DNA from 3 places in the Streptomyces sp. NPDC057302 genome. Region 3 is predicted to be linked to each of the others. Evidence: riboswitches for the same ligand, from Rfam matches in the RefSeq annotation. Region 3 holds a riboswitch; each other region holds the start of a gene.
The links. Region 3 has a riboswitch for cobalamin ahead of ACFUPX_RS36355 (ribonucleoside-diphosphate reductase subunit alpha). Riboswitches for the same ligand answer to the same signal wherever they lie in the genome.
Positions count from the first base shown of each region.

Region 1: another riboswitch for cobalamin. It lies ahead of ACFUPX_RS30985 (ABC transporter substrate-binding protein); the one in region 3 lies ahead of ACFUPX_RS36355 (ribonucleoside-diphosphate reductase subunit alpha).
Region 2: another riboswitch for cobalamin. It lies ahead of ACFUPX_RS26685 (CbtB-domain containing protein); the one in region 3 lies ahead of ACFUPX_RS36355 (ribonucleoside-diphosphate reductase subunit alpha).

Region 1 is NZ_JBHUZJ010000058.1:9,094-12,360, reverse strand. Features, by position in the region: gene ACFUPX_RS30995 (amino acid permease) at 1-495, shown strand, start outside; gene ACFUPX_RS30990 (Mov34/MPN/PAD-1 family protein) at 579-1,001, shown strand; cobalamin riboswitch at 997-1,122, shown strand; gene ACFUPX_RS30985 (ABC transporter substrate-binding protein) at 1,166-2,128, shown strand; gene ACFUPX_RS30980 (FecCD family ABC transporter permease) at 2,176-3,231, shown strand; gene ACFUPX_RS30975 (ABC transporter ATP-binding protein) at 3,228-3,267, shown strand, end outside.
Region 2 is NZ_JBHUZJ010000043.1:12,481-15,747, reverse strand. Features, by position in the region: gene ACFUPX_RS26695 (class F sortase) at 1-321, shown strand, start outside; gene ACFUPX_RS26690 (CbtA family protein) at 302-1,105, opposite strand; gene ACFUPX_RS26685 (CbtB-domain containing protein) at 1,126-1,362, opposite strand; cobalamin riboswitch at 1,394-1,515, opposite strand; gene ACFUPX_RS26680 (ANTAR domain-containing protein) at 1,844-2,599, opposite strand; gene ACFUPX_RS26675 (glycoside hydrolase family 6 protein) at 2,761-3,267, shown strand, end outside.
Region 3 is NZ_JBHUZJ010000081.1:8,752-12,018, reverse strand. Features, by position in the region: gene ACFUPX_RS36355 (ribonucleoside-diphosphate reductase subunit alpha) at 1-1,219, opposite strand, end outside; cobalamin riboswitch at 1,353-1,490, opposite strand; gene mctP (monocarboxylate uptake permease MctP) at 1,609-3,258, opposite strand; gene ACFUPX_RS36345 (DUF3311 domain-containing protein) at 3,255-3,267, opposite strand, start outside.

The DNA of each region.
Region 1 (3,267 bases), on a different contig from region 3:
ACCGGCCGCATGCTGCGCGACCTGGCGCTCAACGGGCAGGGCCCGAAGTTCTTCACCAAGCTCACGAAGAACGGCCTGCCCCTGGTCGGCACCACCTTCTCCGCCGCGCTGATGCTGGTCGGCGTCTGGATCAACTACCAGTGGCCGGGCGAGGCGTTCAACTACGTCGTCTCCTTCGCTACCATCTCCGGCATGTGGGCCTGGATCATGATCCTGGTCTGCCAGATCAAGTACCGCCGCAAGGCCGACCGCGGCGAGCTGCCGCAGTCCACCTTCCGGGCGCCGGGAGCGCCGTACACGAGCTGGTTCGCCCTCGCCTTCATCGCCATGGTCATCGTGATGATGGGTATCGACAAGGACGCCCGGATCTCGCTCTACGCGGCTCCGGTGTGGGCCCTGATCCTCGGCGTCGGCTACCTGGTCATGCAGAAGCGCGGCAACGCGCAGTCCACGGGCGGCGGCGAGGCCGAGCCGCAGGACACGGTGCAGAAGTAGCGCCGTAACGCCTGATCCCAGCATGTGGGCCGGTCCGTACCACTCTTCGGTACGGACCGGCCCTTCTGCTTATCCTGGCTGCCATGCTGACCCTCACCCAGGCCCTCCACGACCAGATCGTCGCGCACGCGCGCCAGGACCACCCCGACGAGGCCTGCGGTGTGGTCGCGGGCCCGGAGGGCACCGGCCGCCCCGAGCGCTTCATCCCGATGCTGAACGCGGCCCGCTCGCCCACGTTCTACGAGTTCGACTCGACCGACCTCCTCAAGCTCTACCGCGAGATGGACGACCGCGACGAGGAGCCGGTGATCGTCTACCACTCGCACACGGCGACCGAGGCCTACCCCTCGCGCACGGACATCTCGTACGCCAACGAGCCCGGCGCCCACTACGTCCTGGTCTCCACGGCCGACGCCGACGACGCGGGCGAGTTCCAGTTCCGCTCCTTCCGGATCGTGGACGCGGAGGTCACCGAGGAGAAGGTCGAGATCGTCCAGGCATACTGAGCTTCACCTTTGAGGCGGCAGGGCCCAGGAAGCCGGTGCGAATCCGGCACGGTCCCGCCACTGTGACCCCACCCTTCGCGGGCGGGGCAGTCAGGAACTGACCTGCCGCCTTCTTCTCCCACGACGCAGGGGACGCGGAATCCCCTGGAGGAGGCAGCCCAGCCATGCCCCGCCCCATACGCCTGCTCGCCGCCGCGGCCCTGCTCGTCCCGCTCGCCGCCTGCTCGTCCGCCGCGGACCCCGCTTCGGAAAAGCCCGCCGCGAAGGCCCCCGGCTTCCCCTACACGGTCACGAACTGCGGCGTGAAGACGACGTACGAAGCACCCCCCGAGCGCGCCGTGACGATGAACCAGCACGCGACGGAAGTGATGCTGGAGCTGGGCCTGAAGGACCGCCTCGCGGGCACGGCGTACCTGGACGACAAGGTGCTGCCGAAGTACGCGAAGGCGTACGCGGACACCCCGGTCATCGCCAAGGAGTACCCCTCGTACGAGAAGCTCCTGGCCGCGAACCCCGACTTCGTCTACGGCGGCTACGCGAGCGCGTTCCAGGCGGGCGATGGCCGCAGCCGCAAGGCCCTGGCCAAGTCCGGCGTCGAGAGCCGCCTCAACGTCGAGGGCTGCGCGAAGCGGCCCGTGTCGATGGACGACGTCTACAAGGAGGTCCGCGAGGTCGGCAGCACGTTCGGGGTGCGGCAGCGGGCGGACGAGTGGGTGGGCGACGCCGAGCGCCGGCTGTCCGCCACGGCGAAGAAGCTGAAGTCCAAGAAGCGGGTCCCGGTCTTCGTCTACGACAGCGGGGACAAGACCGCGTTCACTGCGGGCGGCCGTGGCATCGGCAACGACATCATCGAACGGGCGGGCGGGCGCAACGTCTTCGCCGACCTGGACAAGTCCTTCGGCGACGCGTCCTGGGAGTCGGTGGTCGACCGCAAGCCCGAGATGATCGTGATCCTCGACTACGGCGGCACGACGGTCGCCCAGAAGAAGAAGCGCCTCCTGGACGACCCGGTCCTCGCGGACGTCCCCGCCATCAAGCACAAGCGCTTCGCGGTCCTTCCGCTGTCGGACACGGTGGTGGGGGTGAGGGCACCGGGGGCGGTGGAAAAGCTGGCGGACCAGCTGTGAATCCTCAGGCCGTCCGGCGTTTGAGGACGAATTCGGCGGAGCCGGTGATCGACGGCAACCGGTCCGCGGCGAGGGTAAGGCTGCGGTACGGCACCGTCGTCGCCGGGCTGCTGACAGCCCTCGCGGCGGCGGTCGTCGCAGGCCTGGTCCTGGGCTCGGTTCGGATACCCCCGGCCGACGTCCTGGAGATCCTCACCGGCCGCGCGGAGCCCTCCCCGTTCCGCACGATCGTGCTGGACGTCCGCCTACCCCGGGTCCTGCTCGGCGCGGCCGTAGGCGCGGGCCTCGCCGTCATCGGCACCGTCCTCCAGGCCCTGGTCAGGAACCCCCTGGCCGACCCGTTCCTGCTCGGTGTCTCCTCCGGCGCCTCCGCCGGAGCCGTCGCCGTCATCGTCCTCGGCAGCGCCTTCGGCATCGGCACGGGCCTGGCCACCACCGTCACCATCCCGGCCGCCGCCTTCGTGGGCGCCCTGCTCTCCCTGCTCGTCGTCTACACCCTGGCGAGGTCGGGAGGCGGGGGCTTCGCCACCGGGCGCCTGATCCTGGCCGGAGTGGCCGTCTCGTACATCCTCTCCGCCCTGACCAGCCTGATCCTGATCATGGCCGACAGCACGGACCACCTGAAGGAAGTCCTGTACTGGACGCTCGGCGGACTCGGCAGCGCCCGCTGGGACATGCTCGCCCTGCCCGGCGCCGCCCTGATCGTGGGCACGGCGCTGCTCGTCGCCCTGGCCCGCCCCCTGGACCTGCTCCTGGTCGGCGAGGAGGGCGCCACCGTCCTCGGCCTGGACACGGCCCGCTTCCGCGCCGCCGTCTTCGTCCTCGCCTCGCTCCTGACCGGCGTACTCGTCGCCTACAGCGGAGCCATCGGCTTCGTCGGCCTGATGGTGCCGCACGCGGCCCGGATGCTGGTCGGCGCCGCCCACCGGGCGCTCCTGCCGGTGGTGGCCCTGATGGGCGCGGTGTTCCTGGTGGCGGCCGACCTCGCCGCGCGCACGGTCGCGGCCCCGCAGGACATCCCGGTCGGCGTCCTGACGGCGCTGACGGGCGGCCCGTTCTTCCTCTGGATGCTGCGAAGGAACCGTACGGAGGCGACCGCGTGAGCAACCCCGCGGCGACCCTGACCGCCGAGTCCCTCA
Region 2 (3,267 bases), on a different contig from region 3:
CCGGGAGCGGCGGGCACGTCCCTGTTCGTGGGCCACGTCGACACCGAGACGCGCCCCGCGGTCTTCTACGACCTCAGCGCCCTGCGGCCCGGCGAGAAGATCCACGTCACCCGGGACGACGGCTCGGTCGCGGAGTTCACCGTCGACGACGTCCAGGTCCTCAGCCGGGACCGCTTCGACGCGAAGAAGGCGTACGGCCCCCATGAGGAGGGCCGCGCCGAACTCCGCCTGATCACCTGCGGCGGCACGTTCGACCGGGCGAGCAAGACGTACTCGGCGAACGTCGTGGTCTCCGCCTACCTCACCGGGGTGGGGCCGTAGGGGTGACGCCGGGGCGCGAGGGCACTCCCGCCGCGCTCGCGCCCACGGTGGCACCCCTTGCGGCCCCTTCCCGGACGGCCCGCAGGCCCAGGCCTCCGAAGACCGCAGCGAACACGGCCCACAGCAGGACGTGCGAGGCGACGGACACGACGCGGAACTCCCACAGGAGCGTCGCGTCGACCGGGACCGGGTCGGGGTTGTCCGGGAGCAGGAAGAGCGCGGCCAGGACGGCGACCGTCGTGAGGGCCGCCGCGATCTGCCGCACCGGAACGGATCTGGCCGACAGGCGTACGTACACCTGCCGCACCAGGAACATGCCGAGTACGCCGATCGCGATGGCCGCCAGCCACATCGCCTGCCGGTCGCCGACCGTGGCCGGGTCGCCGACGCCCGGCGGGTTCGCCGGGTAGCGCAGACCGGGCAGCAGGGAGACGGCGAGGAACGCGGCTCCCGCGAAGGCCAGGGCGCGCGGCCACGGGTTCGCGTACGGGTCGCGGCGGTGCACCAGGGCGTACGCCACCGCGAACAGGACGCCGATGGCCAGAGCGGCGACGACCGCGGAGACCACCAGGCCCGCGTGCTGGGTGGAGCGCGTGAACAGCTCCTCGTGGTGCTCCGCGGCACCCCCCGGCGCGTGCTTCTTCTCCTCCGCGCGGATCGCCCGGTCCATCAGCGGCTCGGCGAGCAGCAGGGAGAAGAGACCGGCCGCGAGGCCCGCCGCTCCTCCCGCCACCACACCACGGCCGAGCAGGGGCAGGACGGGTGAGGACGAGGGGGATGGCACGGCGCCGCGTCCGTCCCCGGTCAGTGGCACGGGGCACCGAGGAGGTGCCTGCCGTCGTGGGCGAACTCGTGCAGATAACTGCCGGTCGCCGAGATCAGCGAGCCGTTGTCGATGAAGACCGCGTAGAGCGCGAGGAACGCGATGATGACCGCGGCCGACGCGATGAGCCAGTCACGGGCCGATGCCGTGGCGGCCTGGGCCGCCGCGCCGTCGGTGTGCGGTGCCGCGGTGTCTGATGCCGCGGTGTGCGGTGACATGTCGTAGAGCCTCCTTCTGGGGTTCCACGCCCCGAAGCAGGAGTACGACGGCCCAGTTCCTGGCTTCCGCACGCCGGGCGGCGTCCGGTCACAGTGGCGGGACCGCCCCGGAATCGCACCGGGTTCCTGTCAACCGTCGCCTCTATGTATGTACTTGTTGTCCCGGAGAGTCCCAGTTGGTCATGGACACTGTCAACGGTTCAGGGACAACCCGGCCCGGTCGGCGGCCCGCTCCCCCCGGAGCCGTCGACCGGGCTGGTCCTCGACCGCGCGCGCACGAGCTGCGGGAGTAACCCGGCGTCGGCGCGGGAGGTTCGGTGGCCAACCCCGCAGTGAAGCGGGGTGGACGGTCAGGCCGGGGGCTTGGGCCTTTGGGTCGACTCTAGAACGGATGAGCGCTGGAGCCTAGGGGTGGATTGACGCCAAGTCGTGATCCGCTTTCTCTCCGTGATCGTCGCTGGTGGTGGTCTGCGGATGACCTTCATTGAGATCCGGACCAACCGCCGCGCAGCGCCGTGTCGTCGAGCGAACCCTTGATCACGTCGATGGCGACCACGTCCATGACCAGGCGTTCTCTGCGTGCGTACCGCCGCAGCGTCTCAAAGGCCTCATCCATGTCCGTGTGCCAGCGCTCGGCGAGTATGCCTTTGGCCTGTTCGATGCGTATGCGGCTGGTCAGAGCGCCCTGGAGCTGTGTGGCGAGGACCCGGGAATCCGTATAGGCGCGGTGATTGTGCAGGCCCACGGCGGTGGCGTCGGCGATCACCTGGGCCAGACCCAACTCTCCTTCGCTGTACAGGCACTGGGAGGTGTCGGGCACGAAGATGTTGAGCGCGCCCAGCAGGGTCGCGCGCTGGCGCAGCGGAACCGCGTAGGTCAGCCCGATGCCACGGCGCCGGGCCAGCGCGGTGAACTCCGGCCAGCGCGCGGCGGGTTCGGCCGCCGCGAGCCGCATCGGCGGCACGGGCTTTCCCGAGCCGAGGCTCTCCACGCAGGGCCCGCCGTCGTGTTGGGCGCCGAGCAGGTCGAGTGCGAGCTTCTGCGGATGGCCGCCGACGGCCACCGAGTGCTTGCCGACGGCGTCGAAGATCACCCCGGCGGCGGTGGCGTCGAGCAGCTCTACGCAGTGGCCCGCGACCCGGCTCAGATAGCGCTCCGGATCGAAGTCGTCGTCCAGGGTGTCCGTGGTCTCCACCAGGACTTCGGCCAGCCGTAGTTCAGAGGTGTGATCCCGCATGATCTCCTCCCCGTGAGCGCCACCCCGCGCCCTGCGCCTACCCCCGGGCGCGCGGCTGTAACAGGTCTCCAACAGGTCTTCGTAGCCGACGGGCGGACCTCGTGGGCAGTGAGCGCGTATGTCAGGATTGAGAATCGGACAGTGCACCCAAGGGGGAGTGGATGTACCACAAAGGCACCGGCCGCGGTCATCGGATCGCGGCCCGGGGGGTGAAGGCTGCGGCGTCGTTCGCGGGGGCGGCGCTGCTGCTGTCGGGGTGCTCCTCCGATGACGGTTCGGGCAACGAGGAGTCGTCGGGGCAGCCCGTCAAACAGCAGCCCAAGGGCACCGATCCGTACTGGGTCAACCCGGACGGGAACGCGGCCAAGCAGGTCGCCACGTACGAGAAGGACGGGAAGAAGGACGACGCCGAGCTGATCCGCAAGATCGCCGAACAGCCCGTCGCGGAGTGGATCATCCCGGAGAACGCGGAGGACCAGGCGCGCGGCTTCACCGAGGCCGCCGAGAAGGCCGACCGGGACGCCCTGTTGGTCCTCTACAACATCCCGCACCGCGACTGCGGCCAGTACTCGGGCGGCGGCGCGGCCGACGGCAACGCCTACCGCACCTTCATCGACCAGGTGGCGAAGGGCATCGGTGACCGCAACACGACGGTCATCCTGGAGCCG
Region 3 (3,267 bases):
TGCGGCCGTACAGGTCGCGGGCCGGGATGGTCTTGCGGGCGAGCCCGGCGGCCTCGGCCTTGCGGTACGCGGCGTCGAACTCGTCGCCCCACAGGTCGACGAGCTCGGGCACGTCGGCGGGGGAGAACAGCGACCAGTCCTGGCTCGCGGCGACCCGGCGCATGAACTCGTCCGGGATCCAGTGCGCGAGGTTGAGATTGTGCGTGCGCCGCTGGTCCTCGCCCGTGTTGTCGCGCAGCTCCAGGAACTCCTCGATGTCGGAGTGCCACGTCTCCAGGTAGACCGCGGCGGCGCCCTTGCGCCGGCCGCCCTGGTTCACGGCGGCGACGGAGGCGTCCAGGGTCTTGAGGAACGGCACGATGCCGTTGGAGTGGCCGTTCGTGCCGCGGATCAGCGAACCGCGGGCGCGGATGCGGGAGTACGAGAGGCCGATGCCGCCCGCGTGCTTGGAGAGGCGCGCGACCTGGTGGTAGCGGTCGTAGATGGAGTCCAGCTCGTCCAGCGGGGAGTCGAGGAGGTAGCAGGAGGACATCTGCGGGTGCCGGGTGCCGGAGTTGAAGAGCGTCGGCGAGGACGGCAGGTAGTCCAGGCGGCTCATCAGGCGGTACAGGGAGGCGACTTCGTCCACCGCGCGCAGGCTCCCGTCCTCCGCCAGGCCGCTCGCGACGCGCAGCATGAAGTGCTGCGGGGTCTCGATGACCTGCCGGGTGATCGGGTGGCGAAGCAGATAGCGGCTGTGCAGGGTGCGCAGGCCGAAGTAGCCGAAGCGGAAGTCCGCGCCGTCCTGGAGGGCGTCCTGGACGAGAGCGTCCAGGTGTTCGGCGTGGTCGACGACGAACGCGGCGGTGCGGTCCGCGATCAGGCCCTCGCGGTGCCCCACGGCGACCGAGTCGGAGAAGGAGCGCACGCCCTGCGACGCGGCCTCGTCACGGATGCTGAGGCTGAGGAGCCTGGCCGCGAGCTGCGAGTACGTCGGGTCCTCGGAGATGAGCCCCGCGGCGGCCTCGGTCGCCAGCTCCCGCAGCTCCGCTGTGCTCTCTGCGTCCCCCCTGGCCGAGCGGCCACGCAGCGCGGCGGCCGCGACTCTGCCGGGGTCGGCGTCGGGGAGGTCGGCGGTGAGGTCGGTCAGGGTACGCAGCAGCGCGGTTCCTGGGCCGTCGGCGGTCTGCTGACCGTCGGTGGTCTGCGCTGACGCAGGTTCGGCTGGCGCGATGGTCACGGAGCACTCCCTCGCTCGGCTCGGAGCCTCGGGGAGGGGAGGAGTGACACACGGGGGCGCCCAGGGCAGGGCTGCGCTCCGCGTCCACCAGCCCATTCCACGAGGCCCGGACGTCGTTGGCACCCGGACCGGTCGGAACGGGCGCGCTGCCGACAGGTCTTCGGACTAGAGAGCACGACAAATGCGTACTCATACACCGTTGCGGGACAGTTCCGGACTTGCACCGGATTCCCCTGCGGCGACAGCGAGCACGAGCATACATCTTGTGCTGGCTCTGAGTGGCAGCCCCATATCTTGTGTCGGGGTGCGTCGCAGTGCATGAGAACGGGCCGCCGGATTCCTCCGGCGGCCCGTGTGGCGTACGTAGCGGGACGTACGTGGCGGAAGGGTCAGTGCCCGCCCGGCGCCCCCACCGTGGCCGGCGGCAGGTCCTCCACGACGCCCGGGTCGCCCGCGTCCGCGGTGTAGTCCCCGGGAGAGGTCTCGTCGATGCCGTCAGGGGCCTTCACGGCGCGCAGGACGAACGTCATGACCACGGTGACCACCACGTTCAGGACGAACGCCGTGAGGCCGATGTAGCCGATCTCGCCGATGCCGGGGATCTCGTCGGACGAGCCGCCGAAGTGCTTCTGCGTCGGCGAGGCGACCCCGTACGCGGCGACCGTTCCGTAGACCATGCCGACCGCCCAGCCCGCGAGCAGCGCCCACCGGTGGAACCACCGCGTGAACAGGCCGCCGACCAGTGCGGGCATGGTCTGCAGGATCCAGATGCCGCCCAGGAGCTGGAAGTTGATCGCGACCGTCTTGTCCATGGTGAGGACGAAGGCCAGCGCGCCGACCTTCACCAGGAGCGAGACCAGCTTGGAGATCTTCATCTCCTGTGCGGGTGTCGCGTCCGGCTTGAGGAAGTCCTTGTAGATGTTCCTGGTGAAGAGATTCGCTGCCGCGATCGACATGATGGCGGCCGGTACGAGCGCGCCGATGCCGATCGCCGCGAACGCGACGCCGGTGAACCAGTCCGGGAACATCGTCTCGAACAGCTGCGGGATCGCCAGCTGCCCGTTCTCCACCTTGACCCCGGCCGCGATCGCCATGAAGCCGAGCAGCGCCAGCAGGCCCAGCATCAGCGAGTAGAGCGGCAGGATCGTGGTGTTGCGGCGGATCACGTTGCGGCTCTTGGAGGAGAGCGTCGCCGTGATCGAGTGCGGGTACATGAACAGCGCGAGCGCGGAGCCGAGCGCGAGCGTGGCGTAGGTCCACTGCCCCGTGTGGCCCGGCGCGAGGCCCGCGACGGGCTTGCCCGCCGCCTCGTTCGCCGACGAGAACTTGTCGTTCGCCGCCTGGAAGATCTCGTCGAAGCCGCCGAGCTTGATCGGGATGTAGATGATCGCGACGGCGATCACGAGGTAGATCAGACCGTCCTTCACGAACGCGATCAGCGCGGGGGCGCGCAGACCCGACGAGTACGTGTACGCGGCGAGCACCGCGAACGCGATCAGGAGCGGCAGGTCCTTGACGAACCAGTTGGTGTCCGGACCGCCGCCGACGCCCATGACGTCGAGCACGGCCTGGATGCCGACCAGTTGGAGCGCGATGTACGGCATCGTGGCGAGGATGCCGGTGACCGCGACGGCGAGCGAGAGCCCCTTGGAGCCGAAGCGCCCGCGCACGAAGTCCGAGGTCGTCACGTACCCGTGCTTGTGCGAGACCGACCACAGGCGCGGCAGGAAGGTGAAGATCAGCGGGTAGACGAGGATCGTGTACGGCACCGCGAAGAAGCCGGCCGCGCCCGCCGCGTAGATCGCCGCCGGGACGGCGACGAAGGTGTACGCGGTGTAGAGGTCGCCGCCGAGCAGGAACCACGTGACCCAGGTGCCGAACGAGCGGCCTCCCAGGCCCCATTCGTCCAGGCTCTCGGTCTCGGCCTTGCGCCAGCGCGCGGCCAGGAAGCCCATCGCCGTGACGGCGGCGAAGAAGAAGATGAAGACGGCGAGGGCGATGCCGTTGACGCCGCCCGTGTCCGCTGCGAGCTCGTTCATCGGGTCGCA